2 linked regions of the Actinokineospora alba genome follow. The protein of the gene in region 2 interacts with the protein of the main gene of each other region in a pairwise test. Links are inferred from orthologs where the notes say so. Each region holds a gene or a part of one and is shown on either strand. Other genes may lie near its edges.

Evidence for each region. Proteins that work in one complex are often made in the same cells at the same time.
Region 1: the proteins of ctaD (region 2) and C8E96_RS06235 interact in binary tests that used the Escherichia coli proteins (3 or more experiments, as listed by UniProt). The link is inferred for Actinokineospora alba from one-to-one orthologs.

The regions. Positions count from the first base shown.
Region 1 is NZ_SNXU01000001.1:1,312,022-1,319,011, reverse strand. What follows is about bases 2,819-5,655. They hold C8E96_RS06235 (pyridoxal phosphate-dependent aminotransferase), read right to left. Parts: upstream 4,902-5,655; coding sequence 3,735-4,901; downstream 2,819-3,734. Other genes in these bases: C8E96_RS06230 (DUF445 domain-containing protein), read left to right, coding at 4,979-5,655; C8E96_RS06240 (RNA polymerase sigma factor), read right to left, coding at 3,080-3,640; C8E96_RS06245 (hypothetical protein), read right to left, coding at 2,819-3,080. In the rest of the region: C8E96_RS06255 (S8 family peptidase), read left to right, coding at 1-400; C8E96_RS06250 (CHAT domain-containing protein), read right to left, coding at 643-2,694; more of C8E96_RS06245, read right to left, coding at 2,691-2,818; more of C8E96_RS06230, read left to right, coding at 5,656-6,181; C8E96_RS06225 (CGNR zinc finger domain-containing protein), read right to left, coding at 6,474-6,938. UniProt on the Escherichia coli protein: Shows aminotransferase activity with methionine and histidine as substrates, and to a lesser extent also with phenylalanine.
Region 2 is NZ_SNXU01000001.1:3,432,616-3,439,647, reverse strand. The notes cover bases 2,711-5,589. They hold ctaD (aa3-type cytochrome oxidase subunit I), read right to left. Parts: upstream 5,099-5,589; coding sequence 3,323-5,098; downstream 2,711-3,322. Other genes in these bases: C8E96_RS15810 (aldehyde dehydrogenase family protein), read right to left, coding at 5,248-5,589; serB (phosphoserine phosphatase SerB), read right to left, coding at 2,711-3,141. Outside these bases: C8E96_RS15835 (ATP-dependent DNA helicase), read left to right, coding at 1-509; C8E96_RS15830 (hypothetical protein), read left to right, coding at 538-861; C8E96_RS15825 (peptidyl-tRNA hydrolase), read right to left, coding at 1,163-1,921; more of serB, read right to left, coding at 1,918-2,710; more of C8E96_RS15810, read right to left, coding at 5,590-6,495; C8E96_RS15805 (class I SAM-dependent methyltransferase), read left to right, coding at 6,561-7,032. UniProt on the Escherichia coli protein: Cytochrome bo(3) ubiquinol oxidase is the terminal enzyme in the aerobic respiratory chain of E.coli that predominates when cells are grown at high aeration.

The sequences.
Region 1 (6,990 bases), 2.1 Mb from region 2 along the record:
CTGCCACACCGCGGACGACCGCTGCCCGCCCGCGCTGACCCACGAGTTCGCCCGCTTCACCGACACCGTGGTGGTCGCCGCCGCGGGCAACAACGGCACCTCCCGACCCTTCTGGCCCGCGGCCCTCCCGTCGGTGGTCGCGGTGGGCGCCACCAAGCCGGACGGCGGCCCGGCCGCGTTCTCCGGCCACGGCCCCTGGGTCGACACCGCCGCGCCGGGTGTGGACGTCGTCAGCGCCCACGTCCGCCAGTCGGAAACCGGCCGGACCTATGGCGCTGCCCGCTGGAGCGGCACCTCCTTCGCCGCGCCCAGGGTGGCGGCTGAGATCGCCAAGGCCATCAACGACGGCCTGACCCACACCGCCGCACGGGAACAGGTGTCGCCGGTGATGTCCCGGTGAGCCGTAGCGGGTGAATCCGAGCCGCGATCAGTCCTGGCGGCAAGCAAGGAGCGGGGCGGCGACCGCTGGCCCGCATCGTGCTCAAGGGCGAAACAGCCTTGGGTGAAGCGGGGGTCTCGCAGGGCTTTGAACATGTCTCCACCTTGCCTTGGTGGCCGGCGTGGAGCATCGGTCGAGAGTTCAGGATCGGGGCATCGAACGATGCGGACGAGACTCAATCAAAAGTTGCAGGCGCCCAACTGTCATCCCGGCTTGCCGTAGCAGGCGAACCCCAGGTGTCCGTGCGCCAGTTGGGCGTCCGCGAGTGCCTTCGCCGGCCCCGCGCCCGCCGCGAGGTGCTCGTGGAGCGCGGTCATGAGCGGAACCGCCAAATCGTCGGGGACCGGCAGGGTGCTGGCGATCACCGTGCTGACACCCAGGCCGAGCAGAACGGCGATCAGGCCCAGCAGGTCCGCCTTGCCCGATTCGCAGGACGACAGCACCAGCCGTCGGGGAGGCTCGGGAAGGCGCTCGATGTCGTAGGCGTGCAGCGGGCCGTCGGCCAAGGCCAGCGTGGAGTACCGCGGCGCCGCCGCGTGGTGGCGGCCGTGGGCGGCGATGTGCACGAGACCGGCGCCGGACATCGCGCCGAGCACGTTCGCGACGGTCGACTCCTCGCCGGTCACCAGCGTGCCGCCGTGCCGGGCCCGCAGGGCGGCCACTTCACCCGCCGCGTGGGTCAAGCCAGGGCAGGCGATCCACGCGGTCGGCCCGGTCCGCTCGGGGGCGAGTTCCGCGCGCAGCCAGGCGGCGGCCGAGGGCGCCACCGAGACCGGCCTGCCCACCAGGCTCGGCAGCGCCGCCCAGGGAACCGACGACAACTCCGCCGACGGAAGCACGACCAGATCCCGGATCACCGGCCCCGCGAACAGCATCGCGTCAAGTACCCGTGCCGCGCGCTGAGAAGCCGTGGCGCCGCCGGTTCTGGCGTCCAGTGTGGACGAAACGCGCAGGCTCTCGGCGGCTTCGACGATCGCGTCCGCAGGGCCGACGACGTGTGAGTGGAACCGCCCTCGGGAAACGGAAACCATCCGCATCTGTCCTTTGTGGACAAAAAAGTCGAGCAACACGCGGTCGCCGAGCGCCGCGCTGATTTCTCGAAACCCAGGGGCTTGCACGCCACGCGAGCGTTCGACCCAGCTGAAGATCGTTCGGGGCCTGCCACCCGCGACGGCGGCGTCGACCCCGACCGCGGCGAGCCGTGAGTCGCCGAGACCGCCCGCGCGGCAGGCGGCGAAAGCGGCCCGCGGATCGCGCGCCGCGCGGGCCCGGGCCAGCCAGCCCAGCGCACGCAGACCGGGTTCGGCCGCGAACCGGTGTGGCTCGACGAGATCCAGCCGCCCGGCGAGCAACCGCAGTTCAGCGGCTTCGGCCACCCAGCCCGCCCGCTCGCACCGGTCGGCGACGTCGGTCGAAGTCCGGCCCATGGCCCGCAGGCGCACGGCGTGGGCGTGCGCCGACCACCCGGGATTGCGCTGCTCCTCGAACAGTTCGGCCGCGGTCCCCGCTGCCTTCGCCGCGGTGTCGGGATCGCCCGCCAGCAGCGCACGGCGCGCGTGGGCGAGGGTCGCCTCGGCGAAAGCGGGCCCACGCCCGTTGGCGCCGAGTGCCACCGCCGCCCGGGCGAGCGCCCGTCCGGCGCTGTTGACCAAGCCGACGCCGAGCAGCGCGTTAGCCCGGTCCACCAGGACTTCCGGCCGCTTGGTCTCGTCGATGGCCGCGGCGTCGTAGAGGCGCAGGGCGCGGCTGAAGTCGCCTGCCTGGGCGGCGACGAATCCCTTGTTGTGCAAGCAGGTCCGGGCCCGCTCCGGTTTGCCGTGGGCGAGATAGAGGTCGTGCGCGCGGTCGAAGGCGTCTTCCGCCACGGCGGACCGCCGCAGGTAGCCCGCCGAGATGCCGATGCCGACCAGGGCGTTGGCCCGCCAGTGGCCGTCGTGCAGCCGATCCGCCGCTCGTGCCAGGACGGTGAGCGCCGATTCGTGCTCGGCCATCATGGAGAGCGCCAGCCCGTGCAGACAGTCCGCACGCGCGAGAAGCTGGCCGGACAACGCGGGCCGAGCGTCGTCGATCAGCGCGACGGCCGTGCCATGGTCGCCGACCTGATGCGCGATCCAGGCCATGACCAGCGCGGACTCCGCCGCCTGCGCCGCGGTCGCCGCGTGTTCGCGGGCCAGCCGCGCGTGCGGCCGGGCCCGCAACGGCTCGCCGCGTTCCTGATGGGCGAGCGCGGCCTGGTGATGGTGTTCCCAGGTCACCGGAACCATCCCGTGACCAGCGGAACCTCGCCGGCCCGGTGCAGTACGAGCCGCATCCGGCCGGTGGGCACCCGGACGGAGAAAGCCCCCACCGAGTCCACCGCGACGGCCACCACCCCCGCGGCGCTGTGCAGTTCGGCGCGGGTGACCGGGATGGTCAGCAGCCCGCGGACCCGGTCGGCGATCTCGATGACACCAGCCCCGCACCGCCACATCCGCGCCTCGCCCCGAACCGCGACCCCGGCCAGCGGCGAGAGTTCCAACCAGTCCCAACGCGCGCCGACGAACGTCCCCGCCAACATCGCCGCGGTGCGAACGGTGGCGGGCACGGGATCGATCCGGTCCAACATGCCCGCGAGCTCGGCGAGCAACTCCGCGTCGGTCATCACGCCACCTCGCCCGGTAGCCCGAGTGCGATCAGCTTGCGCCGCAAGGCGTCGAGGCATCTGCCCCTGGTCTGACCGATGCTGCCGACCGCGATACCGACCGCCCGACCCAGTTGGGCGTAACTCAGGTCCGGGGCGAAGGCGAGCAGGCCCAGCAGGGACCGGCAGCGGTCCGGCAGCGCCGCGAACGCGCGCCACAGGGTGTCGTCGCGTTCGCCGCGCAGGGTGGCGGTTTCCGGCCAGCGGTGCTCGCCTTCGTGGTCGACGACGTCGGACCACTCCGACGCCCGCACCTCGCGGCCGCGGTCGGCGATCATCCGCAGACACTCGCGCCGCGCCGTGGTCGCCAGCCATGCCGACAGCCGCTCCGGCGACCGGAGCGTGGGCAGGTGCTCGGCGAGGGCGATCCAGGTGCTCTGGCTGACGTCGGCCGCGTCCGCGTCGTCGAGCCGGTGGGCGCGGGCGATCCGCCAGACCAGGCCCGCGTGCCGGTCGACCAGGTCGCGCCACGCCGTCTGGTCACCCGTGCCCGCCCGGCGGACGAGCTCGGCTGTGTCCACTTGGTCCTCCCGGTGATCGTCATCGCCGGTCGGACGACGATCACCGGGAGCCGGATCCGGGTGACCCACCAAAGAGGGACAGTGGGAACCGGACTCAGGCGAGCTTGTGCAGCCTGCTGATGGCCTCGTCCAGGATGTCGTCCTTCTTGCAGAACGCGAAGCGGACCAGGTGCCGCCAGCGATCCGGGTTGTCCGTGAACACCTGCACCGGCACCGCCGCCACCCCGATGCGCCCGGGCAGTTCGCGGCACAGCTCCAGGCCGTCGCTGAAGCCCAGCGGCCGCACGTCGGCGCAGACGAAGTACGTGCCCGCCGTCTGCCGCACCCCGAAGCCCGCCTCGGCGAGCCCGGCGGAGAGCCGGTCGCGCTTGTCCTCCAGCGAGGCCCGCAGCTGCTGGACCCAGGCGCCCTCGTGGTTCAGCGCGTGCGCGACGGCGGGCTGGAACGGCGCGCCGCCGACGAAGGTCAGGAACTGCTTGGCCGCGCGCACCGCGGCGACCAGCTCGGCGGGCCCGCAGACCCAGCCGATCTTCCACCCGGTGCAGTTGAAGCTCTTGCCCGCGCTGGAGATCGTCAGCGTCCGCTCCGCCATCCCCGGCAGCGACCCCAGCGGCACGTGCGCCAGCCCGTCGAACAGCAGGTCCTCGTACACCTCGTCGGTGATCGCCAGCAGGTCGTGCTCGATACAGACCGCGGCCACCGCTTCCAGTTCCGCCTGGGTGAAGACCGTCCCGGTCGGGTTGTGCGGGGTGTTGACCAGGATCGCCTTGGTCGCGGGCGTGACCGCGGCCCGCAGCGCGTCGACGTCGAGACCGAAGCGGCCCGACGGCTCCTCCACCAGGGACACGACCCGCCGGGTGGCGCCCGCCATGGCGACCGAGGCGGCGTAGGAGTCGTAGTACGGCTCGAAGAGGATCACCTCGTCGCCCGCCTCGACCAGGGCCAGCAGCGACGCCGCGATGGCCTCCGTGGCGCCCACCGTGACGAGGATCTCCGAGTCCGGGTCGAAGGGCGTCCCGTACCGCGACCGCTGCGCCGCGATGGCCGCGCGCAGCTCCGGCCGCCCCGGCCCCGGGGGGTACTGGTTGATCCCGTCGGCGATGGCTTTCTGGGCTTCGGCCAGCATGGCGGCCGGACCGTCGGTGTCCGGGAAACCCTGTCCGAGGTTGACCGCGCCGTTGGCCACCGCGAGGGAGGTCATCTCCGCGAAGATCGTCGACGTGAACGGACGCAGCCTGGGTACAAGCGTGGTTCGAGGCATGGATAGGAATCCTCACGGACAATGACGTCGTGGAGCAAGTACCGGGCGAATTTGAGAAGCGTCGCGCACTACGGAAGATGAAGGGCGTCGCCCTGGGCTTCCTGCTGGGGGCGACGGCGATCTTCATCGGCCTGACCCTGTGGCCGGACGCGCCCCCGTGGGTCGGCTACGTGAAGGCGGCCGCCGAGGCGGGCATGATCGGCGCCCTCGCCGACTGGTTCGCCGTCACCGCGCTGTTCCGCAGGCCGATGGGCCTGCCGATCCCGCACACGGCGATCATCCCGAACAAGAAGGACGTCCTCGGCGACAGCCTCGGCGACTTCGTCGGCACGAACTTCCTCTCCGAACAGGTGGTCCGCGAACGCCTCCGCCGGGTCGGGGTGGCGAACAGCCTCGGCGGCTGGCTCGCGCAGCGCGACAACGCCGAACGGGTCACCTCGGAACTGTCCACGGTCGTGCGCGGCGCCGTCACGGTCCTGCGGGACGAGGACGTGCAGGCCGTCATGGAACAGGCCGTCGTCAACCGGATCGTCGGCACGCCGTGGGGACCGCCCATGGGCAAGCTGCTGGAACGGGTCATCGGCGACGGCGCCCACCACAAGCTGGTGGACCTCATGTGCGACCAGGCCTACGACTGGGTCAAGGCCAACCACGCCCAGGTCCTGGGCGTCGTCTCGGGCCGCGCGCCGACGTGGTCGCCGAAGTTCGTCGACGCCCTGGTGGCCGACAAGGTCTACGGCGAGGTCCTGTCCTTCGCGTGGAACGTCAAAACCGACGTCAACCACCCCATGCGGCTCGCCCTGGACAAGTTCCTCACCGAGTTCGCGGGCGACATGCAGACCGACCCCCGCGTGATGGAACGCGCGGAGCAGGTGAAGCACCAGGTCCTCGAACACCCGGACGTGCAGACCCTCATCGGCTCGGCCTGGACCACCGCCAAGAAGATGCTCCTCGACGCCGCCGAGGACCCGTCGAGCGAACTGCGCACCCGCGTCCGCGCGGGCCTGATGACCCTCGGCACCCGCCTGATGAACGACGAGTCCCTGCGCACCAAGGCCGACGGCTGGGTCGAGGGCGCCGCCGCCTATATCGTCCTCAACTACCGCGACGAGATCACCACCCTGATCACCGACACCGTGCAACGCTGGGACGCCGACGAGACGGCCCGCAAGGTAGAACTTCAGGTAGGCCGCGACCTGCAGTTCATCCGCATCAACGGCACGGTGGTAGGTGCCCTGGCAGGCCTGGCGATCTACACAATCGCCCAACTAATCACCTAAAGACCACTCCGCCGCCCCACACCGCCCCGCCCCACCACCCACGAACCCAATCCCCGAACTGATCGGGCCAGCCCAACCGAATCCCCACAGCCCCACCCCGGACGAGAGCACCCAAGCGATGCTCTTAATCCCTGCACTTCCCCCTGCTCCCTCGTCCTGGCCGCCTTTAACTCTCGATCGGCGGTATCAAGGGTCGGCTTGCCGATCGCGCAGCGACGGCCGTCTACGGCCGCCCTTGATACCGCCGATCGAGAGTTAAACAATCAAGCCAGAGGGAGACGCCCCCGAGGGATCAACCAAGCTTCGAACGTTCCCGCCACGCTCGAGCCTTCTCCCGATTCCCACAAACCTGCATCGAGCACCAAGTCCGAGACCGATTCCGCGACCGGTCGAAGAATGCCCACTGGCACTCATCAGCCGGACAGATCTTCACCCGCTCCCACTCCCCAAGCACCGCCAGCCGACTAGCCGCCGCCAAAACCGCCCCGGCAACGTCCGCAGCCGACACCCTCGGCACGCCCCCGACCACCGACACCCGCACCTCCGCATCAGGCGGAGCCGCCGCCGGCGCACCGCCGATCAGCCCCCGCAACCCATCGCGGACAGCGCGAACCTGCGCGGGGTCGCCCGCGGTCAGACCGCGCGAGGCCAGCCAGGCGTGCCATTTCAGGTCGTCGTCGAGCAGGTCGGCGTTCTCTTCGACGTCAAGGGTGTTCAGGAAGTCGAGGACCAACTCCACGTCGTGGGTAGAACTCACAAAACCACTGTAGGCCCTTTACCGGTTGACGGGTCCGCGCCTAACCGGCATG
Region 2 (7,032 bases):
TGTTCTCGTCGATGCGCGCGGCCAAGAACGCCGCCGCCGAGCTGCGGGAGCGCACCGACGTCGAAATCCTGTGCCAGGGCGACGATTCGACGTCGCTGCTGGTCAAGAAGTTCGCGGAGAACCCGCAGACGTGTCTGTTCGGGACACTGTCGTTGTGGCAGGGCGTCGACGTCCCCGGCCCGTCGCTGTCCCTGGTGGTCATGGACCGCATCCCGTTCCCCCGCCCGGACGACCCACTCGCCTCCGCCCGCCAGCGCGCGGTGGAGGCCAGGGGCGGCAACGGTTTCCTGTCTGTGGCCGCCACCCACGCGGCGCTGCTCCTCGCCCAGGGCGCGGGCAGGCTCCTGCGTTCGATGGACGACCGCGGCGTCGTCGCCATCCTCGACCCGCGTCTCGCGACCGCGCGCTACGGCGGTTTCCTGCGGGCGTCCCTCCCCCCGTTCTGGCCCACGACCGATGCCGAGGTCGTCCGGGCCGCACTGCGCAGACTCGACAGCGCGGCGAACTAGAATTCCCTTTTCCACCTTCGGAGGTCGCGTGTCAGGCAATCCCGGCGATGCAGGAATCACCGTCGACGACGACGGCGTGCGCAGGCACCTCGCCGACGGCACCGAAGAGGCCGTGTCCTGGTCCGAACTGGCGGAGGTCGCGATCCGGACCACCCCGGAAGGCCCGTGGAAAGAGGACGTCTTCTTCCTCCTGATGCGCGCCGGCGGCGGTGGCTGCGCGGTCCCCGCAGGCGACCCGGCCGCGGACGACCTGATGAGCCGCCTGCAGTCCATGCCCGGCTTCGACAACGACGCCTTCGTCGAGGCCATGACGACCACAGAGGACGGTTTGTTCGTCGTCTGGCAGCGCTGACAACGAACAAAGCTCTACAGCCGACAAAGCGGCACGACAACAGACACCGCATCCCGCACTGCTTGGGCTAGGACACCGAGCTCTCGGACACCGCAGCCTGCACTTCCCCCTGCCCCCTCATCCATGCCATCCCTTGTGCTGGTTGGGCGGTGTCAAGGGTCGCGCAGCGATCGCGCAGCGACGGCCGCTTGCGGCCGCCCTTGACTCCGCCCAACCAGCACAAGACCATCGAGGATGAGGGTGCCCACCCACCCAACCAGACCCCGGACGAGGGAACCTAAGCCGAGGACAAGCCACAGACCTAAGAGGACCACTGAGCCAGAATCGTCACAGTCCCCGGCGAAACCTCAGTAAACCCAGCATCCCGAACAGCAAGAACCCCCCGGTCCTTCCAAGCAGCATCCGGCGAATCCCCCGGATGCAACCCCTCCCACACCGCTTCAGACGGCGTCCGCACCGCACACCGAAACCCCTTGCCCCGCCAGCCTTCCACCTCCGCGGGCCCCAGCAACGCCGCCAACAGCATCGTCGCGTGCCCGACCTGAGCCGCAGCCTTCCCAGCCGTCATCGGCACCGAAGGGTTGCACCACAACACCGGCACGCCGGCCTCAACCGGCCCAGGCGAGTCGAGAGGCAAATCGCTCCCCGAGATCTGCAGCTTCGACACTTCCCGCGGCACCTCAGCGACAAGCCCAGGCACCAAAGCACGAGCCTGAGCGCCGCCAACCTCGACAGTCACCCCAGGAAGCGCCTGCACCGCCGCCCACTGCGCCCCCCTGGCCCGCCGCGACACCTTGCGAATCCGACCGCGGACCCAGACATCGACGTCGTCGTGCCAGGGCCCGTCCTGCCCCGCCTGCGGATCCAGGCAGACCGCCACCGCCGCCGCGGCCGCCGCCTCCAGCAGCGCGCTGCGGGCCGGGGCTTCCCGTTCGATCCGCAGGATCACCGGCATCGCCCGCACGTGCTCCGGGTCCTCATCAGCGGTGTCGCGGGTGGCCGAGGCGGGCAGCCCCAGCCACGCGGCATACCGGGCGGCGAGCGGGTCGAGGATGCTCACAGGCGTTCGAGGTCCAAACCGTCGGCGAGGTCGGCGGCCTCGACCTCGGCGCGGGTGACGCCCAGGACGAAGAGCACGACGTCGAGGTAGGGGTGGGACAGGGCGGTGTCGGCGATCTCGCGCAACGCCGGTTTCGCGTTGAAGGCGATCCCCAGGCCCGCGGTCGCCAGCATGTCGATGTCGTTGGCGCCGTCGCCGACCGCGACGCACTGGGCCAGCGGCACCCCGAAGGACTCCGCGAACCGGCGCAGGGCCACCGCCTTGCCTTGGCGGTCGACGACCTCGCCGACCACCCGGCCGGTGAGCAGGCCGTCGACGATCTCGAGGTCGTTGGCGGCGGCGAAGTCGAGGTCCAGGTCGTCCACGAGGCGGTCGATGACCGCGCTGAACCCGCCCGACACCACACCGCAGCGGAATCCCAGGCGCTTGAGGGTGCGGATCGTCGTGCGTGCCCCCGGTGTCAGCTCCAGGTCCTTGGCCACCTCGTCGAGGACCGACGCGGGCAGGCCCTTGAGGTGGCTGACCCGGTGGTGCAGCGACTCGGTGAAGTCGAGTTCACCGCGCATGGCGGCCTCGGTGACCGCGCGGACCTGCTCCTCGGCGCCCGCCTTGGCGGCGAGCATCTCGATGACCTCGCCCTGGATCAGCGTCGAGTCGACGTCGAACACGATGAGCCGCTTCGCCCGGCGGGCCAGTTGGTCGCGCTCGACGGCGACGTCCAGGCCCACCCGGACCGAGACGTCCGCGAGCGCCTCACGCAGCCGCGCGTCGGCCTCCGGGGTGTCCTGCGCGACGGAGACGTGCAGCTCCAGGCCGGTGACCGGGTAGTCGGCCACCCGGCGGATGGCGTCGATGTTCACGCCGAGGGCGGCGAGGCGGCGGGCGACCTCGGTGAAAGCGCGCGCGGTCACCGGCCTGCCCAGGACCACCAGCACGTGCGACGAACCCTGGCGCGCCCCCGAGCTCGGGTCGGCGCCGACCTCGACCTCGACCCGCATCGACACCGTCGCCATGGCCTGCTCGACGGCCTCCTGGAGGCCCTCGGGGTCGTGGGTGGCGTCGACCAGCACGCCGAGCACGAGTTGGCCGCGGATGACCACCTGCTCGACGTCGACGATCTCCACACCGTGCCGGGTGAGGACGGCGAACAGGACCGAGGAGACACCCGGCTTGTCCGGGCCGGTCACCGTGATCAGAACAGGGGTATTGGGGCTAGCCACCACGATCCTCGTAACTCCGCGCGGGCGCGGACGGTGAGACGTTTCGGCGGCGCCGTTGCCGCGGCGGGGAACCCCATGTTACCGGGGCGTCACGTCCACGACCGGTTCACCGGGGCGAACCTCACACAACGCGAACGGCCCGGCTCCCTGAGTGGGAACCGGGCCGTTCGGCGATGGTCGATCAGTTGGGCTTGAGCGGGTCTTCCTTGTCGATCTCCGGCGGGTTCATCGCCGCGGCAAGCTCCTGGGACGGCGCCGGGATGGCGTGCCCGTTCTTGTCGTGGCCGATGTTCCGCTCGGCTTCGATGCGCTCCAGCATGTGCGGGTAGTGCAGGTCGAAGGCGGGCCGCTCGGAACGGATCCTGGGCAGCTCGGTGAAGTTGTGCCGCGGCGGCGGGGAGCTGGTGGCCCACTCCAGGGAGTTGCCGTAGCCCCACGGGTCGTCCGCGGTGGTGATCTCACCGAAGCGGTAGGACTTGAAGACGTTCCAGATGAACGGAAGCGTCGACGCGCCCAGGACGTAGGCGCCGAGCGTCGAGATCATGTTCAGCGTCGTGAAGCCGTCGCTGGCCAAGTAGTCGGCGTAGCGGCGCGGCATGCCCTCGTTGCCCAGCCAGTGCTGGACGAGGAAGGTGCCGTGGAAGCCGAGGAACGTCAGCCAGAAGTGCAGCTTGCCCAGCGGCTCGTCCAGGTACCGGCCCGTGATCTTCGGGAACCAGAAGTAGATACCGGCGAAGGTCGCGAACACGATCGTGCCGTAGAGCACGTAGTGGAAGTGGGCGACGACGAAGTACGTGTCGGACACGTGGAAGTCGATCGCCGGGGCCGCGAGCAGCACGCCGGTGAGGCCGCCGAAGAGGAACGTCACCAGGAAGCCGACGCTGAACAGCATCGGTGTCTCGAAGGTGAGCTGCCCCTTCCACATCGTGCCGATCCAGTTGAAGAACTTCACACCGGTCGGGACCGCGATGAGGAACGTCATGAACGAGAAGAACGGCAGCAGGACCGCGCCGGTCGCGTACATGTGGTGCGCCCACACCGTCATCGACAGCGCCGCGATACCCAGCGTCGCGTAGATGAGGGTGCGGTAGCCGAACAGCGGCTTGCGGCTGAAGACCGGGAAGATCTCCGACACGATGCCGAAGAACGGCAAGGCGACGATGTAGACCTCGGGGTGTCCGAAGAACCAGAACAGGTGCTGCCAGAGGATCACGCCACCACTGGCCGGGTCGAACACGTGCGCCCCGAGCTGGCGGTCGGCGAGCAGGCCGAACAGCGCGGCGGTGAGGATCGGGAACGCGAGCAGCACCAGGATGCTGGTGATCAGGATGTTCCACACGAAGATGGGCATCCGGAACATCGTCATACCGGGCGCGCGCAGGCACACGATGGTGGTGATCATGTTGACCGCACCGAGGATGGTGCCCAGACCACCGACCGCCAGGCCGACGATCCACAGGTCGGCGCCGACGCCGGGCGAGTGGATCTTGTCCGACAGCGGGGTGTAGGCGAACCAGCCGAAGTCGGCCGCGCCACCCGGGGTCAGGAAGCCCGCCATCACGATCAGGCCGCCGAAGAGGTACAGCCAGTACGAGAAGGCGTTGAGCCTCGGGAACGCCACGTCCGGCGAGCCGATCTGCAGCGGAAGAACGAAGTTCGCGAAGCCGAAGAGGATCGGCGTCGCGTACAGCAGCAGCATGATCGTGCCGTGCATGGTGAAGAGCTGGTTGTACTGCTCCTGCGACAGGAACTGCTGTCCCGGAACGGCGAGCTCACTGCGGATCAGCATCGCCATCGCCCCGCCCACCATGAAGAAGGCGAACGACGTGACTAGGTACATGATGCCGATTTGCTTGTGGTCCGTCGTGCGGAACAACCGCAGCAGGTACGAACCCTTGAGCGTCTCGCGGGCCGGATACGGCCGCGTCGCGATCGGCTGCGGGGCTACTGCAGTCACTCCTGCCTCCTGCGTGCCTCGAGGTGTGAACATGGGTGAGTTCGCCTTGGCGGCGGTTACTCGGGAGGAATCCTAGCCCGCACCTGAGGGCGTGGCGCGCCTGGGTTGGGCCGCTGTGACGTGGTACTCGCCACGTCACAGGCGGTGACTCAGGCCGGGACGACGGCGAACTGGCGCAGGACGAGGTCGGTGAAGGTGACCGGGCCACGCGGGCCGGGTACCCGGTCGAGGTTGATCCCGGTCTCGGGGACCCCGCGCAGCTTGAAGCCGTCGAGCAGCCGGGTCGGCGCGTTCCAGAACACGCCGGTGCCGGTGTAGCCCGCCATGAAGTCGGCGGCCGCCTTCTTGTCCGTGGTGACGATGCCCGCGGCCAGGCCGGAGGTCTCCTCGTTCGCGACGCGGACCGCGTCGGCGAGGCTGTCGACCGGGGCGATGGTGACGGTGGCCTCGCGGTCGGAGTCCAGGGCCCACTCGTAGCCGACGGCGTGCTCGTGCGGGGGCAGCGACGGCTCGACGCCCGCCTTGTCGAGCGCGGCCTGGATGCCGGGCAGCGCCGCGTCGTAGACGTCGCGGTGGACCAGGAGCAGGTTGAGGCGGTTGCAGACTCCGAGGCGGTCGAGGCTGCGGGTGATGAGGTCCTCGGCGAACGCGGGGTCGGCTTTGACGTCGTAATAGAGGACGCCACCGCCGTCGGCGTGGGCCAGGGTGCGCACCCCGTGGGCCGCCGCGCGGCGGTCGAGTTCGCGGGTGGTCTCGCCGCTGCCGCGCACGATGACCAGCGGGATCAGGTGCGGCAGCTCGACCAGCGCCCCCGCGGCGGCGCGGTCGGCGGTGGGCACCAGCTGGATGACGTCGGGGTCGATGTTCGCGTCGGACAGACCGGGCGCGATGACCTCCTTGAGCAGGGCCGTGGCCGAGCGCAGGGCGGCGGAGCCGGTGCGCAGGACGCCCGCGTTGCGGGACTTCACCAGCTGCGAGGCGACGTCGACGGTGACGTTCGGGCGGGCCTCGTAGTTGGCGCCGATGACGCCGACCGGCCTGCGCAGCTCGATCAGCCGCAGGCCGCCGTCGAGGTCACGCACGGGGGTCTCGCGCGCGGGATGCGGCACGGAGGCGAGCAGTCGCAGCTGCTCCGCCATGTCCTCCAGGCGCTCCTCGGTGATGCGCAGCCGGTCGAGCAGGCCACCACTCATCCCTGACGCCTCGGCGGCGGCGACGTCCTCGGCGTTCGCGGCGAGGATCTTGGCCCGGGCCGAGGAGAGCCGGGCGGCCATCTCGCCGATCGCCGCGTCGACCGCCTCGTCGGAGGCACCGGCCAGGTCCGGCGCGGCGAGCTTCGCCTTCGATGCGCACCTGGCCACGATCTCGCCGATGGCTTCGGGGGTCTGCTCGCTCACGGTGATTCCCTTCGATTGGCCGAGTTCAAAGTGTGCCTCATCGCCTGATCTGCTCGGATGGGGTGGTGACCACGCACGCCAAGCTGCTCGACCTGCTGGCCGAGCCGCCCGCCGAGCCCGACTTCGCCGCCGGCTACCTGAACCTGCTCGGCGCCGAGGTTCAGGCCGGTCCGCCGACCGGGCTCGTGCAGCGGCTGATGCGCACCAACCTGGTGCCGATGGTCTACGAGCGCTGGTGGCGGCCCGCCCTCGGCCGGGTGATCAAGGGCCCGACCGGTCCGAGCATGGCCGAGGAGCACGACATCGCGGTGCGGCTGCTGCGGCTCAAGCCGGGTGGGGTGGCGCTGGACGTGGCCTGCGGGACGGGCGGGTTCACCCGGCGTTTCGGGGTGGAGGTCGGTCCGACGGGGCTGGCCGTGGGCCTGGACGCGTCCGCGCCGATGTTGGAGCGGGCGGTCGCCGCGACCCCGGCGGGCAGCCCGGTCGGGTACCTGCGGGCGGACGCGGTGCGCCCGCCGCTGCGCGAGAGCGTGGTCG